DNA from 2 places in the Pseudomonas sp. FA-1 genome. Region 1 is predicted to be linked to the other one. Evidence: predicted binding sites of a transcription regulator. Region 1 holds the regulator's gene; the other holds the start of a gene.
The links. The regulator FliA, encoded in region 1, starts transcription of late flagellar genes. The targets are predictions, from matches to a motif close to CTAAAGTTTNNNNNNNNNNNGCCGNTAA.
Positions count from the first base shown of each region.

Region 2: the regulator FliA is predicted to act here: its motif matches at 2,336-2,363, upstream of AC1MHZ_RS09030 (flagellar protein MotY).

Region 1 is NZ_JBWXTH010000005.1:164,205-171,868, forward strand. Features, by position in the region: gene flhA (flagellar biosynthesis protein FlhA) at 1-2,059, shown strand, start outside; gene flhF (flagellar biosynthesis GTPase FlhF) at 2,071-3,381, shown strand; gene fleN (flagellar synthesis regulator FleN) at 3,470-4,303, shown strand; gene fliA (RNA polymerase sigma factor FliA) at 4,300-5,040, shown strand; gene AC1MHZ_RS11445 (chemotaxis response regulator CheY) at 5,145-5,519, shown strand; gene AC1MHZ_RS11450 (protein phosphatase CheZ) at 5,538-6,326, shown strand; gene AC1MHZ_RS11455 (chemotaxis protein CheA) at 6,339-7,664, shown strand, end outside.
Region 2 is NZ_JBWXTH010000004.1:50,456-58,119, reverse strand. Features, by position in the region: gene AC1MHZ_RS09045 (peroxiredoxin) at 1-370, shown strand, start outside; gene rnt (ribonuclease T) at 555-1,166, opposite strand; gene pyrC (dihydroorotase) at 1,223-2,269, opposite strand; gene AC1MHZ_RS09030 (flagellar protein MotY) at 2,400-3,365, shown strand; gene AC1MHZ_RS09025 (argininosuccinate synthase) at 3,493-4,710, shown strand; gene AC1MHZ_RS09020 (hypothetical protein) at 4,768-5,229, opposite strand; gene AC1MHZ_RS09015 (response regulator transcription factor) at 5,600-6,232, shown strand; gene AC1MHZ_RS09010 (PA3496 family putative envelope integrity protein) at 6,278-6,454, opposite strand; gene nth (endonuclease III) at 6,559-7,197, opposite strand; gene AC1MHZ_RS09000 (Rnf-Nqr domain containing protein) at 7,202-7,664, opposite strand, start outside.

The sequences.
Region 1 (7,664 bases):
GCCGCTGTTGCTGCTGGTGATGATGGCAATGATGATGTTGCCCATCCCACCTTTCCTGCTCGACGTCTTCTTCACCTTCAACATCGCCCTGTCGATCGTGGTCCTGCTGGTGTGCGTCTACGCCTTGCGCCCGCTGGACTTCGCCGCGTTTCCCACGATCCTGCTGGTGGCCACGCTGCTGCGCCTGGCGCTGAACGTCGCCTCCACCCGGGTGGTCATGCTCCACGGCCACGAAGGCCATCAGGCCGCGGGCAAGGTGATCCAGGCCTTCGGTGAGGTGGTGATCGGCGGCAACTACGTTGTCGGTGCCGTGGTCTTCGCCATCCTCATGATCATCAACTTCGTCGTGGTGACCAAGGGTGCCGGCCGTATCTCCGAGGTCAGCGCGCGCTTCACCCTCGACGCCATGCCCGGCAAGCAGATGGCCATCGATGCTGACCTCAACGCCGGCCTCATCGACCAGGGGCAGGCCAAGGCACGACGTGCCGAGGTCGCCCAGGAAGCCGAGTTCTACGGCTCCATGGACGGTGCCAGCAAGTTCGTGCGCGGTGACGCCATCGCCGGCCTGCTGATCCTGTTCATCAACCTCATCGGCGGCATGCTCATCGGCATGCTGCAGCATGGCATGCCCGCCGGCGAGGCTGGCAAGGTGTACGCCCTGCTGACCATCGGTGACGGTTTGGTGGCGCAGCTGCCGTCGCTGCTGCTGTCCACCGCCGCCGCGATCATGGTCACCCGTGCCTCCAGCTCCGAGGACATGGGTAAGCTGATCAACCGGCAGATGTTCGATTCGCCCAAGGCCCTGGCTGTATCGGCGGCGTTGATGATTGTCATGGGTTTGGTCCCGGGCATGCCGCACATCGCCTTCCTCGGCCTTGGCGGGTTGGCCGCTGGCGGCGCCTACCTGGTCTGGCGCAAGCAGCAGCAGGCCAAGCTCAAGGCCCAGGAAGAAGCGCAGCGCCAGCAGGACCTGCTGCCCTCGCCGCAACGTGCCCTGGAAACCAAGGAGCTGGGCTGGGATGACGTGACTCCCATCGACATGATCGGCCTGGAAGTGGGCTACCGCCTGATCCCGCTGGTCGATCGCAACCAGGGCGGGCAGTTGCTGGCGCGGATCAAGGGGGTGCGCAAGAAGCTGTCCCAGGACCTGGGCTTCCTCATGCCCACCGTGCACATCCGCGACAACCTCGACCTGCAGCCTAGTGCCTATCGTCTGACACTGATGGGGGTGATTCTCGCCGAAGCCGAGATCTACCCCGACCGTGAGCTGGCCATCAACCCAGGGCAGGTGTTCGGGACGCTCAACGGCATCGCCGCGCGCGACCCAGCGTTCGGCCTGGAGGCGGTATGGATCGACGTCGGCCAGCGTGCCCAGGCGCAGTCGCTGGGTTACACCGTGGTCGATGCCAGTACCGTGGTGGCCACCCACCTCAACCAGATCCTGCAGAAGCATTGCCATGAACTGATCGGCCATGAAGAGGTCCAGCAATTGTTGCAGGTGCTGGCCAAGGGTTCGCCTAAACTTGCTGAAGAACTGGTGCCGGGTGTCATTTCCTTGTCGGGCTTGCTCAAGGTCCTGCAGGCGTTGCTGTCCGAGCAGGTTCCGGTACGTGACATCCGCAGTATCGCCGAGGCGATCGCCAACAATGCGGGCAAGAGTCAAGATACCGCCGCGCTGGTCGCGGCAGTGCGCGTCGGATTGTGCCGTGCCATCGTGCAAAGCATTGTCGGCGTTGAGTCGGAGCTTCCTGTGATTACCTTGGAGCCAAGGTTGGAACAGATCTTGCTCAATAGTCTGCAAAGGGCCGGGCAAGGCCAGGAAGACGGTGTTCTCCTGGAACCTAGCATGGCCGAGAAGCTGCAGCGCTCGTTGATCGAGGCGGCCCAGCGCCAGGAGATGCAGGGCCTGCCGGCCATCCTCCTGGTCGCCGGCCCGATCCGCGCCATGCTGTCGCGATTCGGCCGCCTGGCTGTACCGAATTTGCATGTTCTGGCGTATCAGGAAATACCTGACAACAAGCAAGTCACCATCGTTGCCACCGTGGGCCCCAATGGCTGAGGTAGTGGGTTATGCAAGTTAAGCGTTTTTTCGCCGCCGATATGCGTCAGGCCATGAAGCTGGTCCGGGATGAGCTGGGCGCCGACGCCGCCATCATCGGCAACCGGCGCATCGCCGGCGGTGTCGAGTTGACGGCCGCGCTGGACTACAAGCTGTCTGCCCTGGCTCCGCGGGTGCCGAACATCGAGCTCGAGGACGAGCTGCGCAAGACCCAGTCGCGCATTGCCACCGCACAGGCCGAACTGAGCAGCCGCCACGAAGGTGACGAAGGCAACCGACAATTGTTCGCCGGCCTCTCGCTGACCGCGTCCGAACCGCTGGTAGAACCCCATGTCGATGCGCCGGCCCCGGCTGCCGTGCCTGCCTCGGCACCGGTCGACCCGCGCCTGTTCGACGCCATGCGCTCGGAGCTCTCGGGCCTGCGCGAGCTGCTCGAAGTGCAGCTCGGCTCCCTGGCCTGGGGCCAGCTGCAGGGCAACAAGCCGCAGCAGGCCAACCTCTGGCGCCGCCTGCAGCGCATCGGTCTGTCGGGCCCCATCGCCCGCGAAGTGCTCGAGCTGACCGGCGAGATCGAAGAACCTCGCCAGGCCTGGCGCATGGTTCTGGCGCACCTGGCGCGGCTGATCCAGGTGCCCGAGGTGGAACCGATCGAGGAGGGCGGGGTGATCGCCATGGTCGGCCCGGCCGGCATGGGCAAGACCACCACCCTGGCCAAGCTCGCCGCACGCTACGTGCTCAAGTATGGCGCCCAGCAGCTGGCGTTGGTGAGCATGGACAGCTTCCGCATCGGTGCCCAGGAGCAGCTCAAGACCCTGGGCAGGATCCTCAATGTACCGGTGACCTACGTCGACCCCGGCCAGTCCCTGGCCCAGGCCCTGGAGCCACTGCTGCGCAAGCGCGTGGTGCTGATCGATACCGCTGGCCTGCAGGCCAGCGACCCGGCCCTGCGCATGCAGTTGGAGACCCTCGCCGGGCGCGGCATTGCCGCCAAGAACTACCTGGTGCTGGCGACCACCAGCCAGAAGCAGGTGCTCACCGCCGCCTACCACAGCTACAAGCGTTGTGGCCTGGCCGGGTGCATCCTGACCAAGCTTGATGAAACGGCCAGCCTCGGTGAAGTACTGAGCCTTGCCATCAGTCATGAATTGCCGGTGGCCTATCTGACCGATGGGCCGCGCATTCCTGACGACCTGCACTTGCCGCGCAAGCACCAGTTGGTTAGTCGTGCGGTCAGTGTGCAGCTGCAGGACGAGCCCAGCGAAGAGGCAATGGCCGACATGTTCGCTGATCTCTACCACAACCCTGGCAAGCGTGTGGGTTGACGAATGGACATCGCAAAGTACCTACACGAAAGGGGCGCTTTCCAACCCCTTGTGTGGCCTGGGCCCCGAGACAAGGTAAAGAACAAATATGGGTAGCATGCATCCCGTACAGGTGATCGCCGTGACCGGCGGTAAAGGCGGCGTCGGCAAGACCAACGTTTCAGTGAACCTGTCCCTGGCCCTGGCTGACCTGGGGCGGCGGGTCATGTTGCTGGACGCCGACCTCGGTCTTGCGAACGTCGACGTCCTGCTGGGCCTTTCGCCCAAGCGCACCCTGGCCGATGTCATCGAGGGGCGCTGCGAACTGCGCGATGTGTTGCTGCAGGGGCCTGGCGGAGTCCGGATCGTGCCGGCGGCCTCCGGGACCCAGAGCATGGTGCACCTGGCGCCAGCGCAGCATGCCGGCCTGATCCAGGCGTTCAGCGAAATCGGTGACAACCTCGATGTGCTGGTGATCGACACCGCCGCAGGGATCGGCGATTCGGTGGTCAGTTTCGTCCGTGCCGCCCAGGAAGTGTTGTTGGTGGTGTGCGACGAGCCGACTTCGATCACCGATGCCTATGCGCTGATCAAACTGCTCAACCGCGACTACGGCATGAATCGCTTCCGCGTCCTGGCCAACATGGCGCAGAGCCCGCAGGAGGGGCGCAACCTGTTTGCCAAGTTGACCAAGGTCACGGATCGGTTCCTGGACGTCGCCCTACAATACGTCGGTGCCGTGCCTTACGACGAATGCGTGCGCAAGGCGGTGCAGAAGCAGCGGGCGGTCTACGAGGCCTTCCCTCGGTCCAAGTGTGCGCTGGCCTTCAAGGCCATCGCGCAGAAGGTCGACAGCTGGCCGCTGCCTGCCAATCCGCGTGGGCACCTTGAGTTCTTCGTCGAGCGCCTGGTGCAACCCACCAGTGCAGGGCCGGTACTATGAATGCGAGTGGTTACAAGATGTACAGCAGGGCGGCGCGCGATGCCCAGTATGAACTGGTCGAGCGTTATGCCCCGCTGGTCAAGCGCATCGCCTATCACCTGCTGGCACGCCTGCCGGCCAACGTGCAGGTCGAGGACCTGATCCAGGCGGGCATGATCGGCCTGCTGGAAGTGGCCAACAAGTACGACGCCAGCAAGGGCGCCAGCTTCGAGACCTACGCCGGTATCCGCATCCGTGGCGCCATGCTCGACGAAGTGCGCAAGGGCGATTGGGCGCCGCGTTCGGTACACCGCAATACCCGTATGGTCAGCGATGCGATCCGTGCCGTTGAAGCCAGAACCGGTCGTGACGCTAAAGATCATGAAGTTGCTGCCGAACTCCAATTGAGTCTCGATGATTATTACGGGATCTTGAACGACACCCTGGGCAGCCGCCTGTTCAGCTTCGACGACCTGCTGCAGGACGGCGAGCACGAAGGGCTGCACGAGGATGGCGCCAGCGGCCAGCTGGAGCCGGCGCGGGACCTGGAGGACGAGCGCTTCCAGGCCGCCTTGGCCGAAGCGATCGCCAACCTGCCGGAACGCGAACGCCTGGTCCTGGCGCTGTACTACGACGAGGAGCTGAACCTCAAGGAAATCGGTGAGGTGCTTGGGGTCAGCGAGTCGCGCGTCAGCCAGTTGCATAGCCAATGCGCGGCGCGCCTGCGCAGCCGCCTGGGAGAATGGCGGGCGCGTTGAGCCAGGGTTCGCCGCAGTCGTTGCACGTTGTACCGAATTGATTGAACGCGCGCCCGGGGGCCGGGCGCGTTAAAGACTGCTTGGAGGTCTAATTGAACAAAGACATGAAAATCCTCATCGTTGACGACTTCTCGACGATGCGGCGGATCATCAAGAACCTGTTGCGTGATCTTGGCTTCACCAACACCGAAGAAGCCGACGACGGCACCACGGCGCTGCCGATGCTGGAAAACGGCCATTACGACTTCCTTGTGACCGACTGGAACATGCCTGGCATGTCCGGCATCGACCTGCTGCGCAAGGTACGCGCCCATGACCGTCTCAAGGGCATGCCGGTGCTGATGGTCACCGCTGAAGCCAAGCGTGACCAGATCATCGAAGCCGCCCAGGCTGGGGTCAACGGCTACGTGGTCAAGCCTTTCACGGCCCAGGTGCTCAAGGAAAAGATCGAAAAGATCTTCGAACGCGTCAACGGCTGAGTCACGTCAGGGGGCGCCATGGAGCAAATGAATACATCGCTCGGGGAGTTCGAGACGACCCTGAAGAAACATGCCCAGGAACTGGTCGAGAGCCTCGAGCGCGGCCGGTTCGGCGAGGCGGTGCAGCTGATCCACCAGCTGAACCAGACCCGTGACCGTGGCCTGTACCAGGAAGTCGGCAAGCTCACCCGCGAGCTGCACAGTGCAATCGTCAGCTTCCAGATCGACCCGCGCATGCCGCAGGCCGAGGAAGTCTCGCAGATCACCGATGCCACCGAGCGCCTGTCCTACGTGGTCAAGCTGACCGAGGGCGCGGCCAACCGGACCATGGACCTGGTCGAGGCCGGCACGCCGGTGCTCAACGACCTGGCGGCCGAGGCCCAGAGCCTGAGCGCCGACTGGCAGCGCTTCATGCGCCGGGAAGTCGCAGCGCCTGAGTTTCGCGAGCTGGTCAAGCGCGTCGACAGTTTCCTGACGCACAGCGTGGAGGGTAACCGCAAGGTTGCCGGTCACCTCAACGACATTCTCCTGGCCCAGGACTATCAGGACCTGACCGGCCAAGTGATCAAGCGCGTGACCGCGCTGGTCACCGAGGTGGAGAGCAACCTGCTCAAGTTGGTGCTGATGGCCAGCCAGGTGGACCGTTTTGCCGGTATCGAACACGACCACCAGCAACTGCGCGCTGAAAAAGATCAAGAAAAACATCCGACTCGGGGTGAAGGTCCGCAGATTCATGCCGATAAGCGTGAAGATGTCGTGTCCGGTCAGGACGACGTCGACGATTTGCTGTCCAGCCTGGGTTTTTAAGGAGCACGTTCAATGAGCTTCGGCGCCGATGAAGAAATCCTCCAGGATTTCCTGGTAGAGGCCGGCGAAATCCTCGAGCAATTGTCCGAGCAACTGGTCGAGCTGGAAAGCCGACCCGAAGATGCCGACTTGCTCAACGCGATCTTCCGCGGTTTTCACACTGTAAAAGGGGGCGCCGGTTTCCTTCAGCTCAACGAGCTGGTGGAGTGCTGCCATATCGCCGAGAACGTGTTCGACATCCTGCGCAAAGGTGAGCGCCGGGTCGATGCGGAACTGATGGACGTGGTCCTCGAAGCGCTGGATACCGTCAACAGCATGTTCGGCCAGGTGCGCGAGCGCAGCGACATCACCCCGGCCACGCCGGAACTGCTGGCGGCGCTGTCGCGCCTGGCCGAGCCTGCCGGTGCCGACAGCGCTGCGCCCGCCGTCGAGGCGCCGGTGGCGGCCGAGGCCGAAGTGCCAGCGGTCGAGCCGGACATCACCGACAGTGAATTCGAACAGCTGCTCGACTCCCTCGATGCAGTCAAGGCCCAGGCCGCCGAGCAGATGCAGGGCGAGGTCGTGGGCGGCGAGGGTGACGAGATCACCGATGCCGAATTCGAATCGCTGCTCGACCAGTTGCACGGCAAGGGCCAGTTCTCCCCTGAAGTCGTGGCTGCCACACCAGCGGCCAGCACCTCGGCGCCTGCGGCATCCGACGAAATCACCGACGACGAATTCGAAGCGCTGCTCGATCAACTGCATGGCAAGGGCACCTTCGCCGCCGATGCGCTGGCGGGTGCGGCCGCACCTGCCGCCCCGGCAGCCCCTGCCGAGGCGGGCGGCGAGCACATCACCGACAACGAGTTCGAAGCCCTGTTGGACCAGTTGCACGGCAAAGGCAAGTTCTCCAGCGATGCGCTGGCCACCCAGGCGCCTGTCGCACCCGCTGCCGCCAGCGCCGCACCGAAGGCCGATAGCAAGCCGGTCGCCAAACCCGAGCCTGCCCCAGCCGCCAAGCCTGCCGCTGCCAAGCCCGTGGCCCCGGCACGCGCTGTGGCACCGGCTGGCGATAAGCCTGTGGCCAGCGAGGCGGAAACCACCGTGCGGGTCGATACCGCGCGCCTGGACGAGATCATGAACATGGTCGGCGAGCTGGTGCTGGTGCGTAACCGCCTGGTGCGCCTGGGCCTGAACAGCGGCGACGAGGCCATGTCCAAGGCCGTCTCCAACCTCGACGTGGTCACCGCCGATCTGCAGACCGCGGTCATGAAGACCCGCATGCAGCCGATCAAGAAAGTCTTCGGCCGCTTCCCTCGCCTGGTCCGCGACCTGGCCCGCCAGCTCAAGAAGGAAATC
Region 2 (7,664 bases), on a different contig from region 1:
CTCGCACTTCACCCACAACGCCTGGCGTAACACCCCCGTCAACAACGGCGGCATCGGCCCGGTCAAGTACACCCTGGCTGCAGACATCTCCCACGACATCTGCAAGGCCTACGACGTTGAGTCCGAAGGCGGCGTAGCCTTCCGTGGCGCCTTCCTGATCGACAAGAACGGCGTTGTCCGTTCGCAGATCGTCAACGACCTGCCGCTGGGCCGCAACATGGAAGAACTGCTGCGCCTGGTCGACGCCCTGCAATTCCACGAAGAGCACGGCGAAGTCTGCCCTGCCAACTGGAAGAAAGGCGACAAGGGCATGACCGCTTCGCCGGAAGGCGTTGCTGCCTACCTGAGCGAGAACGCTGGCAAGCTGTAATTGCTACGCGAATAAAAAAACCGGCCATCATGGCCGGTTTTTTTATGCCTGTAGCGGTGCTCTGGGCAGCCTGGTGCCAGCAAGCCCCCACCTGTCCTGCGCCGCTCTCAAGACTTGCGAACCCCCTGTGGGAGCTGGCTTGCCAGCGATAGCGCCGCAAAGCAGCCCCAGGGGCTCAGGCTGGTCAGTCGTTGAAGTCGCGCCAGCCGCCCATTTCCTTCCAGCGGTTGACGATGCCGCAGAACAGCTCGGCGGTTTTCTCGGTGTCGTAGCGTGCCGAGTGGGCTTCACGCCCATCGAAATCGATGTCGGCACTCTGGCAGGCCCGGGCCAGGACAGTCTGGCCATAGGCCAGGCCAGCCAGGGTGGCCGTGTCGAAGCTGGAGAAAGGATGGAAGGGATTGCGCTTGAGGTCGTTGCGCGCCACAGCGGCATTGAGGAAGCCCAGGTCGAAGCTGCTGTTGTGGCCGACCAGGATGGCCCGTTTGCAACCATTGGCCTTCAATGCCTTGCGCACCCCACGGAAAATGTCGGTAAGCGCGGTTTCTTCGCTAACCGCCATGCGCAGTGGGTGGTCCAGCTTGATACCGGTGAACTCCAGGGCCGCCGGCTCGATGTTGGCCCCTTCGAAGGGCTCGACCCGGTAGAAGTAGGTGTGCTCCGGGAACAGGAAGCCTTTCTCGTCCATGCCAATGGTGACGGCAGCGATTTCGAGCAGCGCGTCTGTGGCGCTGTTGAAACCGCCGGTTTCCACATCCACCACCACGGGCAGGTAACCGCGGAAGCGCTCGGCCATCGGGTGGCGAACGCTGCTGCCTTGACCTTCCTGGTCGTCTTCGTAGAACGCTTCGCTCACGCCTTCTCCTCCAGCAGACGCCAGCGCAGTTTTTCACCGGCGCGCAGCGGAACCACGGTGTTGTCACCAAATGGCAGGCTGTCGGGAGCGGTCCACTCGTCGCGAACCAGGGTGATGGTGTCGGTGTTCGCCGGCAGGCCATAGAACGCCGGGCCGTGCAGGCTGGCGAAACCTTCGAGCTTGTCCAGCGCATTGCGCTGTTCGAAGGCCTCGGCATACAGCTCGATGGCAGCGTAGGCCGTATAGCAGCCGGCGCAGCCGCAGGCGGCTTCCTTGGCGTGGCGGGCATGGGGCGCCGAATCGGTGCCGAGGAAGAACTTGCAGTTGCCGCTGGTGGCTGCGTCCAGCAGCGCCACCTGATGGGTGTTGCGCTTGAGGATCGGCAGGCAATAGAAGTGCGGGCGAATACCGCCGACCAGCATGTGGTTGCGGTTGTACAAGAGGTGCTGCGCGGTGATGGTCGCGCCGACGTTGGCCGGGGCCTGCAGGACGAACTGCGCGGCATCGGCGGTGGTGATGTGCTCGAACACCACTTTCAGCGTGGGGAAGCGCTCGACCACGCGGGCCAGGTGCTCGTCGATGAAGCGCTTCTCGCGGTCGAACACATCGACCTCGGCACGGGTCACTTCGCCGTGCACCAGCAGTGGCATGCCGGTTTCGGCCAGGGCCTCGAGCGCCGGCGTGATGTTGTCGATGCTGGTCACGCCCGAGTCAGAGTTGGTGGTGGCGCCGGCCGGATACATCTTGGCGGCGTACACGAAACCGCTGGCCTTGGCCGCGCGGATATCCTCGGCGCTGGTGCGGTCGGTGAGGTACAGCACCATCAGCGGCTCGAAGCGGCTGCCCGCCGGGCGCGCGGCGAGGATGCGCTCGCGATAGGCACCTGCCTCGACGGCGTTGCGTACCGGCGGGACCAGGTTGGGCATGATGATGGCGCGGGCGAAGGTACGCGCCACGTCGCCAACGGTATGGGGCAGGACGGCACCATCGCGCAGATGGATGTGCCAGTCGTCGGGACGCAGGAGGGTCAGGCGATCGGACATTGGAGATTCCAGGCGGGTCGAACTCAAGGGCCAATGCTACCGGAAAACCCCGGTAGGAGCACGGCTATCAAGTTTTCCCGGTGGCGTCCGATAGCCTGCAGGTAAGCCGTCAGAATCTGTGGAGCCACCTGTGCGCCAGCGTTACCTAGCCCTTCTTTCCCTGTTTGCCAGCCTGCCGGCCGGGGCATTGACCTTCCAGACGCGCGTGGAGAACGTCGCCTGGAACGTCGAGGGGGACCAGTTCGAATGTCGGCTGTCCCAGCCGATCGACGGTTTCGGCAGCGGTGAGTTCGTCCGCCGTGCCGGCGAACAGGCGGTCTTCCAGTTGCGATCGGACAGCAATGCGCTGGGGGCGGGCAATGCGACCTTGCTGGCGGCGGCAGCACCTTGGCAACCTGGCCGGGGCGACATCAATCTCGGGGGCGTGCGCATGGGGCGCAGCGGGGTGTTGTTCACATCGTCCCAGGGGCAGGCCAGCCGGCTGATCAACGGCCTGCTCGACGGGCGCAGCACGGTGGTGCGCAACCATGCCGGCGAGGGCGGCAGACCCATGGAGGTGCATGTATTGCCGGTCAGCTTCGCCAAGGCCTACGGCGACTACCAGGCATGTGCCGCCAAGCTGCTGCCGATGAACTTCGACCAGATCCGCCAGACCCAGGTCGGGTTCCCACGCGGTATCGAGCTGGACAGCGCGGCGCGGGCACGCCTGGACGTGATCCTCGATTACCTCAAGGCCGACCCGTCGGTGAACCACATCGAGCTCGATGGCCATGCCGACAACAGCGGCAGCCGCCTGACCAACCGCGACACCTCACGCCGCCGCGCCCTGGCGGTCGCCGACTACCTCAAGGCCCATGGTGTGCCGGATGAGCAGATCACCGTGCGCTTCCACGGCGAACGTTACCCCTTGGCCCGGAACAACAGTGCCGCCAACCGGGCGCGCAACCGCCGGGTGAACATCCAGCTGGAGCGTGTCGCCCCGGTAGAGAAGCCGGTGGAAAAGTCCTCGGCAGAGCCCACCCCGGCGCCCGCTGCCGCAGCTCCAGCGACGCCTGGCCCAGCGCCGGCGCAGGCACCGGCAGAAAAAAAATCCTGATCGCGACGAGGGTCGCGCTCTTGACTGTTCCTGTCGCTTTGTCATCACAAGCTGTCGCCCCATTGTAAATATTTCAATGGGGCCGGTAGAATCAACCGCTTTCCGTACAACCCCGTGGAGTGATGGCATGGCGGACGTAAAAAAGGTCGTACTGGCGTATTCCGGCGGCCTTGATACTTCGGTGATTCTCAAGTGGCTGCAGGATACCTACAACTGCGAAGTGGTGACCTTCACCGCTGACCTGGGTCAGGGCGAGGAGGTCGAGCCGGCCCGCGCCAAGGCACAGGCAATGGGCGTCAAAGAGATCTACATCGATGACCTGCGCGAAGAGTTCGTGCGAGACTTCGTGTTCCCGATGTTCCGCGCCAACACCGTCTATGAAGGCGAGTACCTGCTGGGTACTTCCATTGCCCGTCCGCTGATCGCCAAGCGCCTGATCGAGATCGCCAACGAAACCGGTGCCGACGCCATTTCCCATGGCGCTACCGGCAAGGGCAACGACCAGGTGCGTTTCGAGCTGGGCGCCTATGCACTCAAGCCGGGCGTCAAGGTCATCGCGCCATGGCGCGAGTGGGACCTGCTGTCCCGCGAGAAGCTGATGGACTACGCCGAGAAGCACGGCATTCCGATCGAGCGCCACGGCAAGAAGAAGTCGCCGTACTCGATGGACGCCAACCTGCTGCACATTTCCTATGAAGGCGGTGTCCTGGAAGATACCTGGACCGAGCACGAAGAAGACATGTGGCGCTGGAGCGTGTCCCCGGAGAACGCCCCGGATCAGGCTACCTACATCGAGCTCACCTACCGCAACGGTGACATCGTCGCCATCGACGGCGTCGAGAAGACCCCGGCTACCGTCCTGGCCGACCTGAACCGCATCGGTGGTGCCAACGGTATCGGTCGCCTGGACATCGTCGAGAACCGCTATGTCGGCATGAAGTCCCGTGGCTGCTACGAGACCCCTGGCGGCACCATCATGCTCAAGGCCCACCGCGCCATTGAGTCGATCACCCTGGACCGCGAAGTCGCTCACCTGAAGGATGAGCTGATGCCCAAGTATGCCAGCTTGATCTACACCGGCTACTGGTGGAGCCCGGAGCGTCTGATGCTGCAGCAGATGATCGACGCCTCGCAGGTCAACGTGAACGGCGTCGTTCGCCTGAAGCTGTACAAGGGCAACGTCACCGTTGTCGGTCGCAAATCGGACGATTCGCTGTTCGACGCCAACATCGCGACCTTCGAGGAAGACGGCGGCGCCTACAACCAGGCCGATGCTGCGGGCTTCATCAAGCTCAACGCCCTGCGTATGCGCATCGCCGCCAACAAGGGCCGCTCGCTGCTCTGATCTCATCCTGGCGAGCGTTACCTGAAAACCCGGCCTTGGCGCCGGGTTTTTTATTTATCAGCGGTCGATCGCCTCGTCGGGCTCGCCCAGCGCCTTGACCGACAGCTGGATACGGGTCCGGGTGTCGAGGTTGTAGAGCACCCAACGGCGAGCATGGGGATGGCGGCGGGTGAGGGTACGCAATATATGCTGCTCGATCATCTTGCGCGTGTCGGGCCCTGAGAGCGTGATGGTCATCGTCGATGTGCTCGCCTTTTCCGCAGGCGGCGTACTGGGCACTTGTGCGTGGGGCTTGCTTCGGCGAGCGGTTCTGTTGGGCTGGTACAGGGAGTGATAGTTGAAGTTCAAGGTCAGGAAAAACAGCATGGTCAGGAAGAACGGAAAGCCCACCAGAAACCATGTATAGGTCTTCTGGCTGTTCTCGCTGAGAAAGGGCAGGGACGCAAGGGCGGAGGCTTCGATGATGCCTGCGAATATGGCGATGATCGCCAAGGGACTGATGGAGTCTGTCTGTTGCATGGTGCTTGGCCCGCAAATATTTGCTTATCTCTCGCCTGTTTTCGCGGTCGGCTGAAGATAGAGATATTTCCCTGGAAGCCATAACGCCAAAATCACCTTTGCCGCTGCGTCTAGTTACCCTGAAACATAGATTAGTCGTTCGTGCGTCTCGCCGGCTTGCGACTAGGAAATGTTTATTTATCGTTGTTAACTTTTGGTCTCACACCTACATAACTCGACAACTTATAAAGTGTTCGATTGTAGGAAATTTCCGCAATTGATGTAGGTCTCGTCTCTGCTTGGTCATATGCCGCAATCCGCCGCGCCATGGCGTGGCGTGCTCGGTTATCGTGTTAGCTCGGAGCAAGAATAATGAATCAATGGATATCGCATGAATAAAGTGCTTATCGTGGATGATCATCCGGTTATTCGTCTGGCCGTACGCATGTTGATGGAACGGCATGGGTATGACGTCGTGGCGGAAACCGATAACGGTGTGGATGCCTTGCAGTTGATCCGGGAATACCAACCCGACATCGTAGTGTTGGATATCGGTATTCCGAAACTCGATGGGCTGGAGGTCATTGGTCGGCTGTCGAGCATCAGCCCAGCCAGCAAGGTGCTGGTTCTGACGTCTCAGGCCGCGGGGCATTTCTCCATGCGTTGCATGCAGGCGGGCGCGGCGGGCTATGTGTGCAAGCAGCAGGACCTGACCGAACTGCTCAGCGCGATCAAGGCCGTACTGTCCGGGTACAGCTATTTCCCCAACCAGGCCCTGCACAAGACGCGTGGGTGTGCCAAGGGCGGCACCGAGGAGGAAATGGTCCAGCGTCTTTCCGGCAGAGAGGTCATGGTGTTGAAGGAGCTGGCCAGCGGCAAGAGCAACAAGGAGATCGCCAACAGCATGTTCCTCAGCAACAAGACGGTCAGTACCTACAAGACACGCCTGTTGCTCAAGCTCAATGCCCGTTCCCTGGTCGACCTCATCGAACTTGCCCAGCGCCACGGCCTGTCGCGGCCCTGAAACAGGAAAGCCTCCGCAAGGGAGGCTTTCAAGATGCCCGGCGGGCTACAGGTCGTAGTCGAAGTCGGCGAGTTGTTTCTGCAGACGCCGCTCCTCGAGGAGGTTGTCGATGGTACGGCGTTTGCTCAGGTTGGTTTTCGCCGTTTCCACCTGGGGCTCGATATCGTCTTCCGAGGTAGGAAATTCATCGTCGATCGACAGTTCGTCTTTATCGGTGCTCATGAGTTACTCCAAGCCAAGGGGCCATTGGCCGTCCTTATAGCGAGAAACCCGATTCCGGTAAAAAAGATTTTTTCAATCGTATACAACCATTTCCTTCTATTGTCTCAATCGTCAGAAGTCTTCTGTTTATACTCGCACAGGTCCTCGATACGGCAGGCGCCACAACGGGGCTTGCGCGCCTGGCATACATAGCGGCCGTGCAGGATCAGCCAATGGTGGGCGTCGAGCAGGTAGTCCTTGGGTACGAACTTGAGCAATTTCTTTTCCACCTCCAGTACCGTCTTGCCGGGCGCGATACCCGTCCGGTTGCTGACCCGGAAGATATGCGTATCGACCGCCATGGCCGGCTGGCGAAAGGCGGTGTTGAGCACGACGTTCGCGGTCTTGCGGCCAACCCCTGGCAGCGCCTCGAGGGCTTCGCGGGTTTGCGGCACTTCACCGCCGTGGCGTTCGATCAGCAGGCGGCAGGTCTCGATGACATTCTTGGCCTTGCTGTTGTAGAGGCCGATGGTCCTGATGTATTCGCTCAGCCCTTCGACGCCCAAGGCATGGATGGCCTGCGGTGTGTTGGCCACGGGGTACAGCCGTGCGGTGGCTTTGTTCACCCCGACATCCGTCGCCTGGGCGGACAGGATGACGGCGATGAGCAATTCGAAAGGGGTGGTGTAGGCCAGTTCGGTCTTTGGGTCGGGGTTGTCTTCGTGCAGCCTGCGAAAGATCTCCAGGCGTTTGGCGGCATTCATGGGCTCAAAGGCTTCCTTGACGACGTGAGGGGGCTGGCCCCGGACGCAAGCGATTGTACAGGGCCAGCAAGCCGCCGAGCAGCATCAATCCACCCGGTGCCAGGCTTGCCAAATGCACGCCGACCCCGGTCGCCAACCATTGACGGCAGGCACCGAGCAGTATGCACAGCATCAGCAGGCTGCTCAGCAAAAGGCCCAGGCGCCGCCAGCCGAGCCCGTCCGGCCACAACTGGTCCGCCATCAGGCATTGTATGCAGAGCAGGGCTGGATAGTGGCCAAGTGAATGGGCCAGCGGCAGGGCCCAGGTCTGCAGGCCCAGTTGCAGACTGCTGGCAAGCGCTGCGAGCAGCAACAGGCTGGCCAGCAAACGCCAGGGCCCAGCGAGCCAGCGGCGCAGTGGTATCAGCAACGCCTGGTGCAGGCTCAGGAGCAGCACGCTACACAACCCGATGGTAGTGGCCTGTGCC